2 linked regions of the Blastochloris viridis genome follow. Each later gene encodes a partner of the first gene's protein in a complex. Links are inferred from orthologs where the notes say so. Each region holds a gene or a part of one and is shown on either strand. Other genes may lie near its edges.

The links.
Region 2: the proteins of ccmE (region 1) and ccmB are in contact, whole or in part, in a solved structure (PDB 8CE8), measured with the Escherichia coli proteins. The link is inferred for Blastochloris viridis from one-to-one orthologs.

The regions. Positions count from the first base shown.
Region 1 is NZ_CP012946.1:2,592,861-2,605,481, forward strand. The notes cover bases 5,192-8,078. They hold ccmE (cytochrome c maturation protein CcmE), read right to left. Parts: upstream 6,932-8,078; coding sequence 6,452-6,931; downstream 5,192-6,451. Other genes in these bases: BVIR_RS11350 (heme lyase CcmF/NrfE family subunit), read right to left, coding at 5,192-6,285; ccmI (c-type cytochrome biogenesis protein CcmI), read right to left, coding at 7,063-8,078. Also shown: BVIR_RS11335 (response regulator transcription factor), read right to left, coding at 1-635; BVIR_RS11340 (Do family serine endopeptidase), read right to left, coding at 863-2,419; BVIR_RS16900 (hypothetical protein), read left to right, coding at 2,879-3,481; BVIR_RS11345 (cytochrome c-type biogenesis protein), read right to left, coding at 3,572-4,066; more of BVIR_RS11350, read right to left, coding at 4,300-5,191; more of ccmI, read right to left, coding at 8,079-8,250; BVIR_RS11365 (hypothetical protein), read right to left, coding at 8,385-9,800; BVIR_RS11370 (RT0821/Lpp0805 family surface protein), read right to left, coding at 9,922-10,395; BVIR_RS11375 (ATP-binding protein), read right to left, coding at 10,530-11,948; BVIR_RS11380 (response regulator transcription factor), read right to left, coding at 12,049-12,621. UniProt on the Escherichia coli protein: Heme chaperone required for the biogenesis of c-type cytochromes. Transiently binds heme delivered by CcmC and transfers the heme to apo-cytochromes in a process facilitated by CcmF and CcmH.
Region 2 is NZ_CP012946.1:83-8,856, reverse strand. What follows is about bases 5,259-8,214. They hold ccmB (heme exporter protein CcmB), read left to right. Parts: upstream 5,259-6,380; coding sequence 6,381-7,049; downstream 7,050-8,214. Other genes in these bases: BVIR_RS00005 (DsbE family thiol:disulfide interchange protein), read left to right, coding at 8,092-8,214; ccmD (heme exporter protein CcmD), read left to right, coding at 7,883-8,095; BVIR_RS00015 (heme ABC transporter permease), read left to right, coding at 7,138-7,875; ccmA (heme ABC exporter ATP-binding protein CcmA), read left to right, coding at 5,761-6,384; acnA (aconitate hydratase AcnA), read right to left, coding at 5,259-5,437. Outside these bases: BVIR_RS00050 (IS1595 family transposase), read right to left, coding at 1-357; BVIR_RS00045 (GNAT family N-acetyltransferase), read left to right, coding at 467-1,021; BVIR_RS00040 (DUF2794 domain-containing protein), read right to left, coding at 1,023-1,379; BVIR_RS00035 (DUF1223 domain-containing protein), read right to left, coding at 1,893-2,633; more of acnA, read right to left, coding at 2,729-5,258; more of BVIR_RS00005, read left to right, coding at 8,215-8,664. UniProt on the Escherichia coli protein: Required for the export of heme to the periplasm for the biogenesis of c-type cytochromes.

The sequences.
Region 1 (12,621 bases):
TGCAGCAGGGGCTTGGCGAAGCCCTTGTCGATCTTCGAGCGCAGCCGCGAGACGTGGACGTCGATGACGTTGGTCTGCGGGTCGAAATGATAGTCCCACACGTTCTCCAGCAGCATGGTGCGGGTCACCACCTGGCCGGCGTGGGTCATCAGGTATTCGAGCAGCCGGAACTCGCGCGGCTGCAGCGCGATCTCGGTGCCGGCGCGGATGACGCGGCGGGCGAGGCGGTCGAGTTCAAGATCGCCGACCTTCAGCACGGTGGCGGCGGCGGCCGGGGTGCGGCGGCGGCCCAGCGCTTCGACGCGGGCGAGCAGCTCGGAAAAGGCGTAGGGCTTGGGCAAATAGTCGTCGCCGCCGGCCCGGAGGCCGCGGACGCGGTCGTCGACCTGGCCGAGCGCCGACAGGATCAGCACCGGGGTATGACGGTCCTCGGCGCGCAGGGTCTCGATCACCGACAGTCCGTCGCGCTTGGGCAGCATGCGGTCGACCACCAGCACGTCGTAGTCGCCTTCGCGGGCCATGTGCAGGCCCTCCTCGCCATCACCGGCGTGGTCGGCGAGATGGCCGGATTCGTTGAAGGCCTTGACGACGTATTCGGCCGCGGCCGCGTCGTCCTCGATCACCAGAATGCGCATGGCCGGATCCGTGGAGGTCGAGCCGGCGACTCGAGCAGGCGCGACTCGGGCAGCGGCGACTCGGGTATCAGACATGGCATCCTCTCCGAAATCGCACCCAGGGGCGAGTGCAGCACTGAAGATGGGACAAAAGGCGGGGCGGGAGGCGTGGCCTCCCGCCCGTCGGTCCTGCGGCAGCAGGGGCGACGAAAGCGACCGCAGGTCCGAATGGATGAGCCAGGCGGGCGTCAGCCCTGCCCGACCTTGAGCGCGACGAAGCGGCTGGACTCGCCGTTCTTGACGCGCATCAGCACGCTGCGCTTCTTGGCGTCGGTCGCCGCCTGCACCGCCTCGCGAACATCGCCAATGCTGCCGACGCTGCGGCCGTTGACGTCGAGGATCTGGTCGCCCTGGCGCAGCCCGGCGGCGGCGGCGGGGCCGCCCGGCTCGATGTCGCGGACCGCGACACCGGAACCGTCGGGCGTGGGTGCCAGCGTCAGCCCGAGGTGGGGAACGCTTCGGTCAGATGGCACCTGACCGAAGCGCTTCGGGGCCTGCTGGTCGTCCGGAAACTGGCCGGGCTTCAACTCGACAGTGCGTTCCTTGCGGTCGGAGACGACGGTGAGCTTGATCGCCTCGCCGGGCTTCTCGGCGGCGATGCGGCGGGCGAGCTCGCGGGCGTCGCGCACCGGCTTGCCGTTGACCTGGGTGATGACGTCGCCGGCCTTGATGCCGGCCTTGGCGGCGGGACCGTTGGGCTGCGGATCGGCCACCAGCGCACCCTCGGCCTTGCTCAGACCGAGGCCGTCGGCGATCTCGGCGGTAACCGGCTGAATCTGCACGCCGATCCAGCCGCGGGTCACCGTGCCGTGCTCGCGCAGGCTGGTGACCACCGTCCGAACCGTCTCGGCCGGAATGGCGAAGGCGATGCCGACGCTGCCGCCGGACGGCGAGAAGATCGCGGTGTTGACGCCGATCACCTCGCCATCGAGGTTGAAGGTCGGGCCGCCGGAATTGCCGCGGTTCACCGGCGCGTCGATCTGGACGAAGTCGTCATAGGGTCCCGAGCCGATGTCACGGCCGCGCGCCGAGATGATGCCGGCGGTCACGGTGCCGCCGAGGCCGAACGGATTGCCGACCGCCACCACCCAATCGCCGATCCGCGGAGCCTTTTCGCCCAGCGTCACGAACGGATAGGAGCCGCCGTCGACCTTGAGCAGCGCGAGGTCGGTGCGCTGGTCGGTGCCGACCACCTTGGCGTTGAGGGTGCGGCCATCGTCCGTCACCACCTCGACGCTGGCGGCGCGATCCACCACGTGGTTGTTGGTGACGATGTAGCCATCGGCGGAGATGAAGAAGCCGGAGCCCTGCGACTGGCCGAAGCGGTGCGGCTGGCGCGGGCCGAAGCCGTGCGGACCGCCGCGGCCGAAGCGCTCACCAAACTCGCGGAAGAAGCGCTCCATGCCGCCGGGAGGCATCGGCGCGGCCTCATCGTCCTCGCCGCCGAACTGCATCGGCTCGGCGACGGTCTCGGTCTTGACGCGGACGCTGACCACCGCTGGCCGCACCCGCTCGACCACGTCGGCGAAGCTGAACGAGGATGCGGTGAGGCGGTTCGGCGTGGCCTGGAGCTGGGCAGTCTGGGACTGGGTCGACTGGGCCTGGGCAACGTCGCGGACCAGCAACGGCGACAGGCTGAACGTGCCGACGCCCAGCAGCGCGAGCACGGCGACGCCGGCGAGCAACCGGTTCCGGCGCGGCGAGCGCGACCCAGACGACGGCGGAGTCTGAACGATGGGGGACATCTGAGATCTCTCCGAAACGGGCATTGCCGCCCTGTTGAGCCGGAGAGTGACGTTCTCCACCTTACCGCGGGCTGGAGCGTCGATGAAAGTTTGGTAATTCCGCGGCCGCGACCCTATCCTAACGTCATTGCGGCCGGCCCTGGTGGCGGACCTGCGCCGTCAAAATTCAAGAGTTTCGGTACCGCTAACACTTTGATTCAGAATATTTTATCAGCTCGAAAGTCACGAACCCAACAGCCGGCTGGATCCGCCGGAGTGACTACAGCTGAACGCTGCACGCCGAGACTTGACCACTGCTCGGCGGCACCCCACTGTTCGATTGCATCCCAGGAGGCGCCTTCAACCTCTCTTTGCCGCACCGGGCCCATTGCGTGGGGCAACCAAGGGCTTCCGGGTGAACGGCGAGATCGCGATCCGCGGATTTGTCTTTTTCACTGAATTTTGTTGTAGGGCTAAAGTATGGATGAAATTTTTCCTTGGGGCTGGGGCAATGAGGTTCTCTACCGCATGTGTCGCGAAAGACCTCAACACACCGATAACGATGTAATTTCCGGCAAATTATGGTTGATAGGACGCGCCTACTCCGCCGCAATCGAGCGCGGCGCTGGAGATGCCATCATCGCAGGCAAAGATCTACATCAGACCATCGCACCGGAGATCAAGGCATCACCTCTCGACGCTTGGCTTAAAGAAATTTCTGACATTGAATTCGTTGACAAAGAAAATCTATCCCGCGTACTCGCTGTCCATCAGCGATTTACACTTCTCATGAAAAGACTTACGAAACGCGAGCGGCGGTCGTTCACCTCAAAATACTTACATTTTCATAATCCAAACGCTTTTTTTATTTACGACTCCCGCGCCACGGCTGCGGTCAGAAAGTGTGTCGGTCGCCGACGCTTCCCTATCCCGAACTCGTGCACAGAGGCAGATGACGTCTACGCGACGTTCGTCCTGCGGTGCATCGAATTTCGAGATACGGATGCCAAGAGCGGCCAGCCGCCGCTGACACCGCGTCAATTGGATCAATTACTGTTGGGTTATGGACTGCCGCCCCGATAAATTAAACATAGCGACCTGAAAAGTTGTCATCAGGAGAGTATTTTTCGGCGACGGCGCCACGAAATCCGGCCTGATCGCCCCGAGTTCGCGTCACTCCGAGCGCAGCAGGTCGGCGACGCGCTTTTCCTCATCCGCGCTCAGCGCCGCGGTGGCGGTAGCAGCGGTGCGGCGGCGACGGGCTGCGACGACGATGCCGATGCCGCCGCCGACGAGGATGGCGAGCGGGCTCAGCCACAGCAGGACGGTCGACAATTCCCACGGCGGCCGCAGCCGCACGAAGTCGCCGTAGCGCGCCACCAGGAAGTCGAACACCTGCTGGTCGTTGTCGCCGGCCTGGATGCGCTCGCGCACCAGCACGCGCAGGTCCTTGGCGAGGCCAGCGTCGGAATCGTCGATCGACTGATTCTGGCAGACCATGCAGCGCAGCTCCTTGGAGAGCTCGCGCGCCCGCGCCTCCTGCGCCGGATCGGACAGCACCTCGGAGGGCTGCACCGCGAGCGCGGGCAGCGGCGCCGCCAACGCCAGCGCCACGATCGCGCCGCGGAACCAGTGCTTGCGTAAGACGATGCTGAATGCCTGGATCATGACGTTCAATCGACCTCCAGATGACGGCTCCGTCATCGGCAGAACCGGGCTGTTGTCCCTTCCCCGTTGCGGGAGAGGGCGGCGACGTTTGGGCGAAGCGACATCCGGGCCGGGCGGGTCACGGGTTTGCCCCTCGCCCGCCCTCGCGGAGCCTGTCCCTTGGGCCGGCCGAAGAAGGCCGGACCCGAGGGCTTCGGACGCCCTCTCCCGCACCGGGAGAGGGATAGCGGCACTCACTCGGCCGGCTGCAGCGTGGCGCTGCGCATCTTGGCGGTGCGCGGCGCGCCGATCCGGTAGCGCCGGTCCGACAGCGACAGCCCGCCACCGGCCACCATCACCAGACAGCCGAGCCAGATCCACAGCACCAGCGGCTTGTCGTAGATCCGCACGTCGATCGAGTTCTCGGTGAAGGTCTCGCCCGGCGCGATGTAGAGTTGCGAGAAGCCGTGGGTGAGCAGCGCCGCCTCGGTGGTCGGCATCCGCCGCGCCAGGAAGATGCGCCGCGACGGCTCGACGGTGCCGATGGTCTTGCCGTTGCGCGACACGGTGAAGCGCGCGACGCCCTCCTGATAATTGGGGCCGTTGCGCGGGAACAGCGACTCCAGCGTCAGGGTATAGTCGGAGATGCTGACGCTCTCGCCGATCTTGACGCGCTGCACCACCTCGCTCTTCCAGGCGCTGTCGCCGACGATGCCGAGGATGACGAGGCCCATGCCGATATGGGCAAAAGCGGTGCCCCAGGCCGAGCGCGGCAGGCCGCGGGCGCGGGCGAAGCTCACCTTGAGCGGCACCCGCCACAGCGCGGCGCGCTCGGCAAGGTCGGCCAGCGCGCCGACGATGATGAACACCGCAAGCCCGACCGCGAGCGGCGCCAGCACCGAGCCGCCCGTCACCAGCGCCAGCAGGATGCCGGTGGTGAACACCGCCGCCGCGATCGCCACCAGCAGGCGCTGGACGACACCGAGCAGATCGCCGCGCTTCCAGGCCAGCAGCGGCCCGAACGGCATCGCGATCAGCAGCGGGATCATCAGCGGCACGAAGGTGGAGTTGAAGAACGGTGCGCCGACCGAAATCTTCTCGCCGGTGATCGATTCCAGCGCCAGCGGATAAAGCGTGCCGACCAGCACCGCCGCGCACGCCGCCGACAGGAACAGGTTGTTGAGCACCAACGCGCCCTCGCGCGACACCGGCGCAAACAGCCCGCCCTGCTTCAGGGTCGGCGCCCGCCAGGCATAGAGCGACAGCGAGCCGCCGATGAACAGCACCAGGATGGCGAGGATGAACACGCCGCGCGCCGGATCGGTGGCGAACGAGTGCACCGAGGTGAGCACGCCCGAGCGAACCAGGAAGGTGCCGAGCAGCGACAGCGAGAAGGCGAGGATGGCGAGCAGCACCGTCCAAACCTTCAGCGCCTCGCGCTTCTCCATCACCACCGCGGAGTGGATCAGCGCGGTGCCGATCAGCCACGGCATGAACGAGGCGTTCTCGACCGGGTCCCAGAACCACCAGCCGCCCCAGCCCAGCTCGTAATAGGCCCAGTACGAGCCCATCGCGATGCCGAGGGTGAGGAAGATCCAGGCGGTCAGCGCCCACGGCCGCACCCAGCGCGCCCAGGCGGCGTCGAGCCGGCCGTCGATCAGCGCCGCCACCGCGAAGGCAAAGCAGATCGAGAAGCCGACATAGCCGAAATAGAGCAGCGGCGGATGGATGGCGAGGCCGACGTCCTGCAGGATCGGGTTGAGGTCGCGGCCCTCGATCGGCGCCGGGTCCAGGCGCAGGAACGGGTTGGAGGTGAGCAGGATGAACAGCAGGAACGCCAGCGCCACCCACGCCTGCACCGCCAGCACGTTGGCCTTCAGCGACTGCGGCAGGTTCTTGCCGAACACCGCCACCAGCCCGCCGAACAGGGCGAGGATGAGAACCCAGAGCATCATCGAGCCCTCGTGGTTCCCCCACACGCCGCTGATCTTGTAGATCAGCGGCTTGGCCGAGTGCGAGTTCTCGTAGACGTTGGCGACCGAGAAGTCGCTGGTCACGTAAGCCCAGGTCAGCGCCGCAAACGACAGCGAGACGAACAGCGCTTGCGCCAGCGCCACCGGCGCGGCGGTGCCCATCAGGGCGTCGTCGCCGGTACGCGAGCCCCACACCGGCAGCACCGACTGCACCAGCGCTAAGGCCAGCGCCAAGATAAGAGCGTAATGGCCGAGTTCGGCGATCATGAGCGTGTCCCTACCGCGCGATGTGTTTCACTGAAATCGCCGGCGCGCATTAAGCCTTCGTTTGAGCACGGTGCTCTCGCAAAATCGGGGCCCGCCTTTGCGCATCATGAAGCTGCCCCCGCATGATGCTCCCGCAAAACCGGTGTCCACGTTTGCGCATCATGCTCTACCGCGGCGTCGAGGGCGTGCTGGCTGCCGCCCCCGGTGCCGGCCCCTCGCCCTGCCAGTGGCCCTGCTTCTTCAGCGCGTCGGTGACTTCGCGCGGCATGTAGTTCTCGTCGTGCTTGGCGAGCACGGTGTCAGCGAGGAACACGCCGTCGGGGCCGAGGCTGCCCTCGGTGACGACCCCCTGCCCCTCGCGGAACAGGTCGGGCAGGATGCCGGTATAGGCGACGGGAATGGCCTTGTTGCCATCGGTCACCTTGAACCGCACCTTGAGCTGTTCGCCGCGCTCGATGGTGCCGTTCGCCACCAGGCCGCCGAGGCGGATGCGCTCGCCGGGCGCCACGCCCTTCTCGACCACGTCGGTCGGCGAGTTGAAGAACACGATGGAATCGTTGAGCGCGACCAGCACCAGGCCGGTGGCGACTGCCAGCACGGCGAGTCCCGAGCCGATCAGAGCGAGGCGACGTTGCTTGCGGGTCATGTCCGCTACCCTTCCGATGATCCCGGTCTCATACCGGATCCGGGCGACCGCGGGATCAGGATCTCTTTTGATCCGGATATCCGGCCGAACCAGACCCTCGTCGAAAAACGGCAAGCCGGCCGGCCAGGGCCTCAGCCGCCCAGGCCGAGCCCCTTGGCGAAGGTCTCGACATTTCTCAGCTTGTCCGGTTCAGCCTGCAGCGCCGTCCGGGCGTCAGCCAGCGCGGCGCGGGCCTTGTCGGCCTCGCCGAGCGTCATGTGGCCGCGCATCAGCCGCATCCAGCCTTCAACGTCGCCGCGGTCGTTTTGCAGCTTCTGCGCCAGCATCTCGACCATGGCGCGAACCATGGCGGTCTGCGCCTCCGCCGAAGGCTCGGCGGCCGGCTGCATGTTCTCGACCCGCGGCCCCGGCAGCACATTTGCGGCCTCGGGCTTGCCCGCGTCGAGGTTACTCGCCTCGGAGGACTTGCCCGCCTCGGACTTGCCCGCCTCGGACTTGGCGGCCTCGGCCGCGATTTCTGCGAGCGATTGTTCCAGCACCTCGCGCCAGGGCGAATCCGGCGCGGTGTCGGCAAGCTGCATCCGCCACCGCGCGGCGGCCGATTCACGCTTGCCCTCCTGGTGGTCGGCAACGCCAAGGAAGTAGCGCGCCTTGGGCTGCCTGGCGTCCATCGCTGCGACCCGCTCGAAGATCGCGCGCGCTTCCGGGGTGACGACGTCGCCGGCCGCAGCGAACATCGACTCGCCGAGACCGGCCAGCCGGTCGGCGCTCTCGCCCAGCAGTCGCATCGCGTTCTGGTTGGCCCGCACCGCATCGGCGTAGCGGCCCGAGCGCATGTAAACCGGCGCCAGCACTTCCCAGCCGCGGCCGTCGTCCGGGTTCTCCGCCAGGCGCGCCTCGACCTGCTCGATCAGCACGGCGAAGTCCTGGTGATTGGAGGGCGCGTCGCGGCGCGCCGCGATCGGCTGGTCGGGCAGATCCGGCACGCCGATCACAAGATAGGTACCGACCGCCAGCATCGGCACCACCACCAGGCCGGCGGCGGCGACCGCCCAGCCCCGCGCGCGCGCGGCACCCGGCGCAGAGGCGGCAAGGCGATCAGCAGCGGCCAGCAGCCGGCGCTTGACCTCGACGCGGGCGGCGCCGGCCTCGGCGGCGGTGATCTGGCCGCCGGCCAAATCGCGTTCAACCTCAGCGAGTTGATCCCGGTAGATGGCCAGATCGGGCGCGGCTGCGGCCGTCCGTCGACGAACCAGCGGCAGCAAGACCGCCAGCGCTGCCAGAGCAGTCATCGACGCCAACGTGACCCAGAACACCATTCTTCCCTCCGCAACTCGACCTGTCGGTTGCGACGCGGCACGCCGGAATTTTTCCGGGACCCTACGCAGCCGGAGCCGGCCGGTCCTTGCGGAGCATCAAAGGGAGGAATGCGTCGACGTCAAGATCGGGCGGCCTATCGGCGCTCGCCGGCCGGCTCGGCCTGCCTTCCCTGCGCAGCGAGATCGACCGCCCTGGTCAGCGTTTGTGCGTAGCCGGGACCGAACACCCGGCCGGAGAGCTGAATTGCCGCGTCGAGCTGCGAGCGCCGGAACGGCTTCTCGACGTCGCTGGCGACGCGAAGGCCATCGATCAGCGTGGCGGTGCCGGTGTCCAGCAGCGCGTTCAGTTCGGAGGTGGCGCGCTGGGTCGCCTCGTTGAGGGCGATCTCGCCGGCATAGGTGCGGCACAGCAGGAGAAGGTCGATCGCCTCCTCCGCGGTCGCGACGTCGGCGGCGGAAACCGCCGGTTCCGACGCCGCCTCCTTGCGGGTACGCATCTTGAGCAGGCGGCGGATGTCGGTGCTGCAGGCGGCGATTTCCGTCGACAGCAGCGCGGCGATGTCCTTGCGGATCGCCGCCAGCCGGCGGCTCCAGGCGGAATCGCCGCGCAGGTCGAGCTCGGTGCGGAACCCGCGGGCGTCGTCGTGGATATCCTTGACCACCGGCGCCAGCGCGGAAAAGTCGCGCCGCTTCATCAGCGCCTTCAGCAGCGCCACCTTGCGGTCGAGATCGGCGAAGGCTAGCTCGACCGCGGCCGCGAACGGCGTTTCGGCGATCTTGGCGGCAACGTCGGTCTCGGCCGCCTTGATGGCGACGCGGACGATCTGCCAGGGCTGGGCCAGCCGCCTCATCAGCAGCGCCAGCGCGTAGGGCAGCACGTCGGGGTGGCGCGCCATCGAGCCGTTGAACACCGCCCGCGCCGCGTCCAGGTTCTGATCGGACAGGTTCTTGATGGAGGTCGGCAGGCGGCCACCGATGGCCCCCAGCGCGTCGCGGGCGCACAGGATCGCCAGCACGTCGCGCAACTCCTCGACCTCGCGCTGGGAGCCGAGCTGCGCGGACAGCTTGCGGGCCGCCACCTCGTCGCGCGCCGCCGCGGTCAGCGCGGCGCGGATGCGGATGATGGTGTGGTCCTGGAAGCTCTTGGCGATGCGCAGTGCCGAGGCCTCATCGCCCGGCTGCAGCGTGGTCGCGACCGCAACGGTGAACGCCTTGATGTCGGCCGGCAGCACATCGCGGCTCAGCCAGGTCCAGATCGGCTCCAGGCAGGCGCGCGGAATGACGCCGCGAATCTTGGTCGGCGAAACCTCGTCGGCCAGGAACGGCTCGACCGGCAGAAAGAACAGCTGCTGGGGGCTGGTGATGCGGGGCTGCGGCGCCTCGGCCGGCGAGGCCGCGGTGCCGCGCAGCTCCTGGAGAACGATGGTCGCGGTGTCGTCGCCGGCAGCGGCTTCGCGCTCGAGCTTTTCGACGACCAACGCACGGGCTTCGGGCGTGAGGTTCTCCAGATAGCTCCGCAGCTTGTCGATCGCATTGCGCGGCTGCGCCATGCCGGCCCCCCCATCCATTCGAAAGATCGAGGCAAGCTATGGCGGCGTCGTTTAAAATTCGGTATTCGCCCGGCCACCGCCCCGGAAATTAACGGATTTTCGAACGGTGGCCGGCGGCGAATCAGCCGACCGGCCGCCAGGCCCCGTCGGGCTCGCGGCAGGCGGTGCCGCGCGCGGTCTGCGGCCGGCCGTCGATATAGATGGTATGGGTGTACTCGCGGCAGTCGCGGCCGGAGCGCTGATAGGACGGGCCGGGCACCACGGTGCCGTAGTGGCCGTTGTCGGGGTTGCGCCAGGACACCGGGGCGCCGGAGCGGCCCCGTTCGAGCGCCTCGACCTCCGCAGCATAAGCCCGCTGGCGGTCCTGCTCGTCGAGCTGGGCGCCAATGACGCCGCCGATCAGGCCACCGATCAGGGCACCCGCCACCACCGAGCCGACGTCGCCGTGTCCGATGGCGCTGCCGGCGAGGCCGCCGATGATCGCGCCGGTGCCGGCCCCGACCACGGTCTTGGTACCGGGCCCATCATCGGTGGTGGTGCAGCCGCCGAGCGCGAGGACGGTCGCGACCGCGACGAAAGACTTGCGGACATGCATCGGCAACACTCCGGAATTGGCGACGGGCTTGGCCCTGGGCGTGACGGCGAACCGGCCGGCGAGTCGCGGCCTGTGCTTCGGGTAGGGCGGGATTCCGGCGAAAGCTGGGCTTGGAGGCGGGCACGCCAGGCGCCCTACCCCGCCGGCAGGATGAGCTCGGCGCGCAGGCCCCCGATCGGCGCGGCGCCGAGCACCAGGCGGCCGCCATATTCGGTTGCGGTCTCCACCGCGATGGCAAGGCCGAAGCCGGAGCCGGGCTTGGTCTCGTCCAGCCGCTTGCCGCGCTTGGCCACCGCCTCGCGCTGGTCGGCGGTGAGGCCGGGGCCGTCGTCGTCGATCACCACCCGCAGGAAGCGGCGATCGAGCGCATGGGCGGCCGGCTCGGCCAGCACCTCGATCTCGACCCGGCTCGACGCCCATTTGGCGGCGTTGTCGATCAGGTTGCCGATCATCTCGTCGAGATCGTGCCGCTCGCCGCGGAACTTGAGGTCGGGGTCGAGCGCGGTGGCGAAGGTGAGCCCGCGCCCGGCGTGGATCTTCTCCAGCGTACGCACCAGCGCGGCGATCGCCGGCGCGACCTCGGTCAGGCTAGCGACGTGCGCGGCGGCGGCGGCGATGCGGGCGCGGTCGAGGTGGTGGCCGACCTGCTCGCGCATCACCGCCACCTGCTCGCGCACCTTGGCGGCGAGCGCGTCGTCGCGGCCGGCGGCCTCGTTGAGCAGCACCGACAGCGGCGTCTTCAGGGCATGGGCGAGATTGCCGACGTGGGTGCGGGCGCGCTCGACCACCTCGCGGTTGGCGGCGACCAGGGCGTTCATCTCGCGCGCCAGCGGCGCGACCTCGCGCGGGAACGGGCCCTCCAGCCGGTCGGCGGTGCCGGCGCGGATCGCCGCCAGGCCCTTCGACAGCGCCTGCAGCGGCCTCAGCCCATAGCCGACCTGGAACAGCGTGGTCAGCACCAGCAGCAGGCCGAGGCCGGCGAAGGTGGTGCCGATCGCAAGGTTGAAGCCGGCGCTCTCCTCGACGATTTCGCGAGCGTCGCCGCCGACGGCGACCAGCAGCCGGCCGTCCTCGCCGAGGTCGATGGTGCGTTCGGCGAGCCGCAGCGGCTGCTCGCCCGGGCCGGCGACGTAGCCGTGGCGAATGCCGTCGGCGTCCTCCGGCACCGCGCGCTGATCCAGCCGCAGCAGCGTGCTGCCGAACAGCGAGCGCGAGGCGCGCACCTCGGCCGGGGAGCTGTCGACCCGCACCACCTGCCAGTACCAGCCCGACAGCGGCAGATCGAACAGCGGCTCGCCGAGGTCGCCGTCCTCGGCGCCCGATTCGGACACGGCGACGGCGGCCACCAGCGCCTTGAGGTAGATGGCGAGCCGGCGGTCGAACGCCCGCTCCAGCGCCCCGGAATACAGCGACGACAGCCCGATGCCGGTGGCCAGCAGCACCAGCGACGTCACCACCGCGGCCGACAGAAACAGCCGCAGCGCCAGCGACGAGCTGGAGCCGGCGCGCCGGTCGGCCTCCGGCTGCGGAGGATGCCGCGTGTTCTCAGCCACCGCCCATTCCACCTGCGCCGACGACGCTGCCGGCCGGCCCCGCCCGCCGCGTTGTCGCACAATCCGGCGACGAAGATGAACCGGTTTTGCGCGCCATGGTTTAGCTGGCGCCGGCGGCCGGGGCGAGCACATAGCCGAGGCCGCGCACGGTCTGGATGACGTCGACCCCGAGCTTCTTGCGCAGGCGGCCGACGAACACCTCGATGGTGTTGGAATCGCGGTCGAAATCCTGCTCGTAGAGATGCTCGACGATCTCGGTGCGCGACACCACCCGGCCCTGGTGGTGCATCAGATAGGCCAGCAAGCGATATTCGTGCGAGGTCAGCTTGACCGCCAGCCCCGCCACGGTGACGCGGCTGGCGCGGGTGTCGAGCCGCACCGGGCCGCAGGTGAACTCGCTGGTGGCGTGACCGGCGGCGCGCCGCAGCAGTGCCCGCAGCCGCGCCAGCACTTCTTCCATATGGAACGGCTTGGCGACGTAGTCGTCGGCGCCGGCGTCGAAGCCCTGCACCTTGTCGCTCCAGCGCTCGCGCGCGGTGAGAATCAGCACCGGCATGGTGCGGCCGGCCCGCCGCCACGCCTCCAGCACCGACAGTCCGTCCATCTTGGGCAGGCCGAGGTCGAGCACCACGGCGTCGTAGGGCTCGGTATCGCCGAGGAAATGGCCCTCCTC
Region 2 (8,774 bases), 2.6 Mb from region 1 along the record:
GCGCATAGCCTCGCGGATGCGGTGCATCATGAACCACGCCGTCTTATACGTGACTTCAAGGATGCGGTGCATCTGGTGCGCGCTCACGCCTTTTTTGGAAGCGCAGATCAGATAGACCGCCTGTAGCCACTTGTGCAGTTCGACATGAGAGGACTCGAAGACCGCTCCCACGCGAACCGTGAACTGCTTGCGGCAGTCGGCGCATTTACGAAGGCCAATGCGGGTCTTCGCCAGATCATAGTGCTTACCCATGTTGCCGCAATGCGGGCAGACAGGCCCCTTCGGCCACAGGATCGCCTCGACATGGGCGAACGCGGCGGCTTCGTCGTGAAAGAAGGGCTTGGAAAGCACGGACATGACTTATCTCCTTGAGATTCAAGGTACTAAATCATCCGTGGTTCGTCAAGTATATAATCGCCTTTGCTTTGGGGAAGATGCGGGGTCCCCCGCCGGCGGGATTTGGCGTATGCGTCGTGCCATGCTGACAGCCTTCACCCTCCGCCCCGCCGCGGACGGCGACGTTCCCGCCATCACCGCGATCTATGCAAAGGCCGTGCGCACCGGCACCGCCTCCTTCGAGCTCGACCCGCCCGACGAGGCCGAGATGCGCCGCCGCCTCGACGTCGTCACCGCGTTCGGCGGGCCCTATCTGGTGGCGGCCGGTGCGGACGGCGGCGTGCTCGGCTACGCCTACGCCGGGGCCTACCGCACCCGGCCGGCCTATCGCTTCACGGTGGAGGATTCGATCTATCTGGCCGAGGGTGCCTGCGGCCGCGGCATCGGTCGCGCCCTGCTCGGCCGGCTGATCGCCGAGACCACCGCGCGCGGCTTTCGCCAGATGGTGGCGGTGATCGGCGACCAGGACAACGCGCCCTCGATCGGCCTGCATGCCGCGATGGGGTTTCGCATGGTCGGCTCGCTGGTGTCGACCGGCTGGAAGCACGGCCGCTGGCTCGACAGCGTGCTGATGCAGCGCCCGCTGGGCGAAGGCGACGGCCTGCCACCGCCGCCCGGACGCTGACTCAGCCAGCCACCAGCCGCACCGGCTTGTCGAGCGCGCTCAGCACCCGGGCGAGGTCGGAGCCGCGCTTCAGGATCAGCCCGGTCGCCGTCACCACGCTGTAGGCGCCCTGCTTGCGGGCGAGGCGCGGGACCTTCTCGACCCGATACAGCGCCACCTCGGCCGAGCGCCGAAACACCGAGAACACCGCGCGGTCCTTGAGAAAGTCGATGGCGTAGTCGCGCCATTCGCCGGTGGCGACCTTGCGGCCGTAGAGGTTCAGGATGCTGTCGAGTTCGCGACGGTCGAAGGTGATGTACGCCGGCGCGGCTCCGATGGCGGCGATGGCGGCGGGCGGCACGGTCCAATCGACCGGCATGCCGCCGCGGGCCTGGCTAGGGTCGATGTCGTCCAAGCGCGCCTCCTGCTGGAGAATGTCACCCTTGCGTCATGATCGCTGGAATTTGGCGGCGTTCAAGCGGAAACGGCGGCATCGCCGCGGCCCAATCCCGCAAGGCTCAGTCATGGCAGCCCAAGGCGTACGCCATTATTTTCGGGCGGCCGGAACAACACGAGAGTCTCACGGTTATTGAGCCAAGGACCGACCGGCGCGGTGCCTCGGCAAAACCCCAGCCCCCCAGCCCCCGGGGTATAGCTCGGTCGGTCCACCTTTCGGCCGTGACGGCCTGAGCGTGAGAAACGCCCAGGCTAGAGCATTTTCCGCACAAGTGGGTTCCGGTTGTGCGAAAGAAAATGCGAAATTACAAAGACCTAGAGCATCTGACCTGATGCAGTCAGGTCGGATGATGCTCTAGCCTGCTGCCGACAGCGCCGTCAGATCGGTCGAGTTCGATGTTCGCCACCCTCGCAGGGTGGCGTTTTGGTATCGGGCTCAGCGCAGCGCCGCGGTGGCGGCGCCGATCACCGGCCCGAGCCGCCCCTCCGGCGCATCCTGCACCAGCACCACCACCAGATCGCAGCCCTCGTCCAGCCACTCGGCGGTGTCGAGGCTGACGGTGACCCTCCGGCCGCTCCAGCTCGCGACCTTGGTCATCGACCGCACGACGTTGCGATAGGTCGCGGTGCGGCCGGCATTCTCGCCGCGGCCGATGTCGACCCGGACGCGGCGCTGGACGCCGAGCGCCCACACCTCGCCGCTGCGGCCGCCGGCGTCGGCGATGGTGACGTCGACGCGGCCATCGCCCGGCTCGGCCGACACCCGCACCGGCAGCGTGGCTCGGGTCAGCGCCCTGGCGGTGCGCAGGGCGTGCTCGATGGTCGCCCGGTCATGGCCGGGCGCCGACTCGCGGCCATTGACGACCATCTGCGGCGTGAACAGCCGGCGGTCGCCGAGCGATGCGGCATAGGCCCGCTGGCGCGCGCTGTTGCCGGGCTGCGCCAGCGTGTCCTTCCAGCCGAGATAGTCCCAGTAGTCGACCGCCAGCGACAGCGCGATCACGCCCGGCCGGTCGGCCAGCTCGCTGATGTAGGAATCGGCGGGCGGGCAGGACGAGCAGCCCTGGCTGGTGAACAGCTCCACCACCATGGGCGCATCGCCGCTGGCGAACGCCGCGGCCGGGGCGACCGGGGCCAGCGCCAGCACAACACTGAGGATCCGCAGGGGCAGCTTCATCGAGCGTTGTCATAAACCGCGCCGCGTCCGCGGAGGAGTCACGTCTGTGTGTGGCCTCGCCGCCGCACGCAACGGCCGGCGGCGAGGCCACCGATTTACGCCGCCAGCCCGCGCAGCACGTAGTGCAGGATGCCGCCGTTCTTGAAGTACTCGAGCTCGTCGAGCGTATCGATCCGGCTGAGCAGCGGCACGTCGAAGGTCTCGCCATCGCCGCGCGTGATTGTGGCGGTCAGGGTCTGGCGCGGCTTCAGGCCGTTCTCCAGGCCCTTGATGGTGACGGTCTCGTCACCCTTCAGCCCCAGGCTCTGCCACGAGGTGCCCTCGAAGAACACCAGCGGCAGCACGCCCATGCCGACCAGGTTGGAGCGGTGGATGCGCTCGAACGACTGGGCGATCACCGCGCGGACGCCGAGCAGGTTGGTGCCCTTGGCCGCCCAGTCGCGCGAGGAGCCGGTGCCGTATTCCTTGCCGGCGAACACCACCAGCGGCACCTTCTCCTTGCGGTAGCGCATCGCCGCGTCATAGATCGGCAGTTCGTCGCCGGAGGGATAGTGGACGGTGAGCCCGCCCTCCTTGCCGCCCAGCATCTGGTTCTTGATGCGGATGTTGGCGAAGGTGCCGCGCATCATCACCTCGTGGTTGCCGCGGCGGGTGCCGTACTGGTTGAAGTCGGCCACCGGCACGCCGTGCGCGGTGAGGTACTTGCCGGCCGGGGACGCCGCCTTGATCGAGCCGGCCGGCGAGATGTGGTCGGTGGTGATCGAGTCGAGGAACAGGCCGAGCACCCGCGCCTTGTCGATGTCGGTGATCGGCTTGGGCTCGGCGCCCATCCCGACGAAATAGGGCGGGTTCTGCACGTAGGTCGAGGCGTTCTCCCAGGTGTAGGTCAGGCCGCCGGTGACCTTGATCTTGCGCCAGTTGGCATCGCCCTTGAACACGTCGGCGTATTTGGCCTTGAAGATCTTCTTGGTGACGAACTTGCGCACCAATGCGGCGACGTCGCGCTGCGAGGGCCAGATGTCTTGAAGGAAGACCGGCTTGCCGTCCTTGCCGGTACCGAGCGGCTCGGTGGTGAGGTCCTTTGCGACCGAGCCGGCCAGCGCATAGGCCACCACCAGCGGCGGCGAAGCGAGGTAGTTGGCCTGGACGTCCGGGTTCACCCGGCCTTCGAAATTGCGGTTGCCCGACAGCACCGCGGCGGCAATCAGCTTGTTGTCGTTGATCGATTTGGACACCGCCTCCGGCAGCGGGCCGGAATTGCCGATGCAGGTGGTGCAGCCGAACCCGACCAGGTTGAACCCGACCTTGTCTAAGTCCTTCTGCAGCCCGGCCGCCGCAAGATACTCCGCCACCACCTGCGAGCCCGGCGCCAGCGAGGTCTTCACCCACGGCTTGGCCTTCAGCCCCTTGGCCACCGCGTTGCGGGCGACGAGGCCCGCCGCCATCATCACGTAGGGGTTCGAGGTGTTGGTGCACGAGGTGATGGCGGCGATCGCCACGTCGCCATGGTGCAGCTCGTAAGCGGCGCCCTCGACCGGGGCCGCCTTGTCCTGTTCGCCAGGACGCTTGAACTCTGCTGCCAGCGCCTCGGCGAAGCGCGCCTTGACGTCAGGCAGCAGCACGCGGTCCTGCGGCCGCTTCGGCCCGGCCACTGACGGCTCGACGGTGGAAAGGTCGAGCTCCAGCGTGTCGGTGAACACCGGCTCGGGCGTGGCGCGGGTGCGGTAGAGCCCCTGGGCCTTGGCGTACTTCTCGACCAAGGCGACGCGGGCCGACTTGCGGCCGGTGTCGGCGAGGTAGCGCAGCGTATCCTCGTCGGTCGGGAAGAAGCCGCAGGTGGCGCCGTATTCGGGGGCCATGTTGGCGATGGTGGCGCGGTCTTCCAGCACCAGGGCGTTGAGGCCGGAGCCGAAGAACTCGACGAACTTGCCGACCACACCCTTCTTGCGCAGCATCTGCGTGATCGTCAGCACCAGGTCGGTGGCGGTGACGCCCTCGCGGATCTTGCCGGTGAGGCGGAAGCCCACCACCTCCGGGATCAGCATCGAGATCGGCTGGCCGAGCATGGCCGCCTCCGCCTCGATGCCGCCGACGCCCCAGCCCAGCACGGCGAGGCCGTTGATCATGGTGGTGTGGCTGTCGGTGCCGACCAGGGTGTCGGGATAGGCCACCTCGACGGTCGCGGCCTTGCCGCGCTTGATCACCTTCTCCTTCTTGGTCCACACCGTCTGGGCGAGGTACTCAAGATTGACCTGGTGGCAGATGCCGGTGCCGGGCGGCACCACCGAGAAGTTGGCGAACGCCGACTGGCCCCATTTGAGGAAGCGGTAGCGCTCGCCGTTGCGCTGATATTCCAGATCGACATTCTGCTTCAGCGCCCGTGCGGTGCCGAAATTGTCGACGATCACCGAGTGGTCGATGACGAGGTCGACCGGCACCAGCGGGTTGATCTGCTTGGGATCGCCGCCGAGCGTGGCCACGGCGTCGCGCATCGCGGCGAGGTCGACCACCGCCGGCACGCCGGTGAAGTCCTGCATCAGGACGCGCGCCGGGCGGAACGCGATTTCGCGCTCGGACTTGCCCTTCGACGTCAGCCAGTCCGCCATCGCCTTGATGTCGTCCTTGGTGACGGTGCGGCCATCCTCAAAGCGCAGCATGTTCTCCAGCAGCACCTTCATCGAAAACGGCAGGCGGGAAATGCCTTTCAGTCCGTTCTTCTCGGCGGCTTTGAGGCTGTAATAGGCGTAGGTCTTCGTGCCGACCGTGAGAGTCTTGCGGCACTTGAAGCTGTCGAGCGAAGTCATGGCGGAAGCCGTTCCCGAATGAAGGTGAAATCTGGCACGCCGCACAGGGCCAATGCCGAGAGTCCGGCCAAGCCAACTGGCCACCCCCCAAGATCATTGCGACGGCACTGCGGCTTATAGCCCCTTCAAACAACACGCGCGAGATCTGCCGAAACGCCTGCGACGAATGTCGCAATTTGAGGCGGCAAAGCCGGCCCGCCGCGGCGCGATCGCCGTCGCTACCGGCGTGTTGCGAGCGCCGCCGGCACGCCGGGGCCTCTTGCGCGCGGGGAGCGGGCGTGGTGTTGGTCTTCTCCCGTCCCGTTTCGCCGGTTTCTCTCGTCATGCCGTCACAACAGCGCCTCGTCGGCGAGCGTCTCATCTGCGAACGCGGCGGCCGCGAGGTGTTTCGCGACCTCTCGTTTTCGCTCGCCGCCGGTCGGGCGCTGGCGCTGGTCGGGCCGAACGGCGCCGGCAAATCGTCGCTGCTCCGCCTCACCGCCGGACTGGTGCGGCCGGTGTCGGGCACGCTGGAGCTTAAGGGGTTCGACCCCGAACTCACCGTGGCGGAGCAGGCGCACTATCTCGGCCATCTTGACGCGTTGAAGCCGGCGCTCACCGTGGCGGAGAACCTCGATTTCTGGATCCGCGCCCTCGGCGGCGGCCCCGGCGTTGCGCTCGGCGTCGCGCTCGACCAGGTCGGGCTGGCACGGCTCGCCGAGCTGCCGGCGCAGTATCTCTCGGCCGGCCAACGGCGGCGGCTGGCGCTGGCCCGGCTGCTGGTGGTGCATCGGCCGCTGTGGCTGCTCGACGAGCCGACCACCGCGCTCGACGTCGCCGCTCAGGCGCGGCTGTTCGAGCTGATCGCCGGCCACCTTGCCGCCGGCGGCTTGGTGATGGCGGCAACCCACCAGCCGCTCGCCGTCACCACCGACGAACTCAAGCTCGCCGGGGAGGCGGTGCAATGACCGCTTTGACGTCCATCGTCTTGCGCGACCTGCGGCTGGCCGTCCGCGTCGGCGGCGGCGCCTTCGTCGGCGTGCTGTTCTTCCTCACCGTGGTGGTGGTGATGCCGTTCGCCATCGGCCCGGACCTCAATCTCTTGCGCCGCATCGGCCCGGCCATCCTGTGGGTCGGCGCGCTGCTGGCGAGCCTGCTCGCGCTCGACCGGCTGTTCGCCCAGGATCAGGAGGACGGCACGCTCGACCTCCTCTTGATGGCGCACACCCCGCTGGAGCTGGTCGCCGCCACCAAGGGCCTCGCCCATTGGATCGCCACCGGCGTGCCGCTGGTGCTGGCGGCGCCGGTGCTGTCGCTGCTGCTCAATCTGGAGCCGGCGGCGATCGGCGCGGTGGTGCTGACGCTGCTGGTCGGCACCCCGGCGCTTACCTTCATCGGGCTGGTCGGCGCGGCGCTGGCGGTGACGCTTCGGCGCGGCGGCCTGTTGGTGGCGGTGCTGATCTTGCCGCTGTCGATCCCGATCCTGGTGTTCGGCATCTCGGCCTCGAACGCCGCCGTCACCGGCGGCGTGCCGTTCGGGGCGCCGTTCACGATCCTGTGCGCGCTCTCGCTCGGCAGCCTGGTGCTGGGGCCGGTCGCCGCCGGCGCCGCGATCCGGGCCGGGCTCGACTGAGGCGGAACGGACGCCGCCGCCTACGTGGATTCGCTGGCCCTTGACGCAGCGCATTGCAGGCCGCCGGCTCTCCCGGTAAAAGCCGCCCATGGCGCTCATCGATCTGGCTAATCCTACGCGGTTCCTCGCGTTCGCCCGCACGCTCATTCCGCTTTGCGGTGCGCTCGCCGCCGGCCTGCTCGCCGTCGGCATCTACTTCGCTTTCTTCGTGGCCCCGGAGGACTATCAGCAGGGCGCCACCGTCCGCATCCTCTACATCCACGTGCCCTCCGCCTGGCTGGGCATGGCCTGCTACGTGGTGATGACGCTGTCGGCGATCGGCACGCTGGTGTGGAAGCACCCGCTGGCCGACGTATCGCAGAAAGCCGCCGCCCCGATCGGCGCCGCCTTCACCCTGTTGTGCCTGCTCACCGGCGCGCTGTGGGGCCGGCCGATGTGGGGTACCTACTGGGTGTGGGATGCCCGGCTGACCTCGACCCTGGTGCTGCTGCTGATCTATCTCGGCCTGATCGCGCTGTGGCGCACGGTGGAGGACCCCGGCCGCGCCGGGCGTGCCGCCGCGGTGCTGACCCTGGTCGGCGCGGTGAACATCCCGATCATCAAGTTCTCGGTCGACTGGTGGAACACGCTGCATCAGCCGACCTCGGTGATCCGGCTCGACGGCCCGACCATCCATTCCTCGATCCTGACGCCGCTGCTGATCATGGCGCTCGGCGCCACCGCGCTGTTCATCACGCTGCACCTGTCCGCCATGCGCAACGAAATCCTGCGCCGGCGTGTTCGCACGCTGCGCATCCTCGCCGCCCAGCGCGGCGCCACCGCGTGAGCCCGTCATGATCGACCTTGGACCGCACGCCCTGTTCATCCAGCTCGCCTGGGGCGCCGCCGTGGCGATCACGCTCGGCCTGATCGCCTGGGTGATGCTCGACTATCGCGCCCGCCGCCGCGAACTCGCCAAGCTCGAGGCCGTGGCCGACGCCCGGCGCCGGCCGGCCGCGACGACGCCCAAGCCGGCGGCGGCGGTGGAAGGAGCCGGCCTGCCATGACCTCGACCGAAAAGACCCCTGCCGCCCCGCGCCGGCTGAGGCTCGCGCTGCTGCCGCTCGGCCTGTTCGCCGCGCTGACAACGCTGTTCTGGGTCGGGCTGTTCTCGGGCGACAAATCGAAGATTCCGTCCGCCCTGATCGGCAAGCCGGTGCCGGCGTTCGCGCTGACGCCGCTGCCGGGCAGCGGCCTGCCGGGGTTCGGCGCCGACACGCTGAATGGCCAGGTCACCTTGGTGAACGTGTGGGCGTCGTGGTGCATCCCCTGCCGTGAGGAGCACCCCCAGCTGGTCGAACTCGCCAAGGACCCGCGGTTCAAGCTTTATGGCCTGAACTACAAGGACAAGGACGACAACGCCAAGGCGTTCCTCGGCCGGTTCGGCAATCCCTATGTCGCGGTCGGTGTCGACCCGTCCGGCCGCACCGGCATCGATTGGGGCGTCTACGGCGTGCCGGAAACCTTCGTCATCGGCCGCGACGGCACCATTCGCTACAAGTTTATCGGCCCGATCATGCCGGACACGTTGAAATCGACGCTGCTGCCGGAGATCGAGAAGGCGCTGGCAAACTAGCGCCTTCTCCGCAGACGTGAGCCTCGTCGCGAGCGCGCGCCGGCCTCAAAGCGCCATGACATGGCCGCACCGGCCGAACCAGGCGGCCGCTCTCGAGCGTTGTCCGCCCC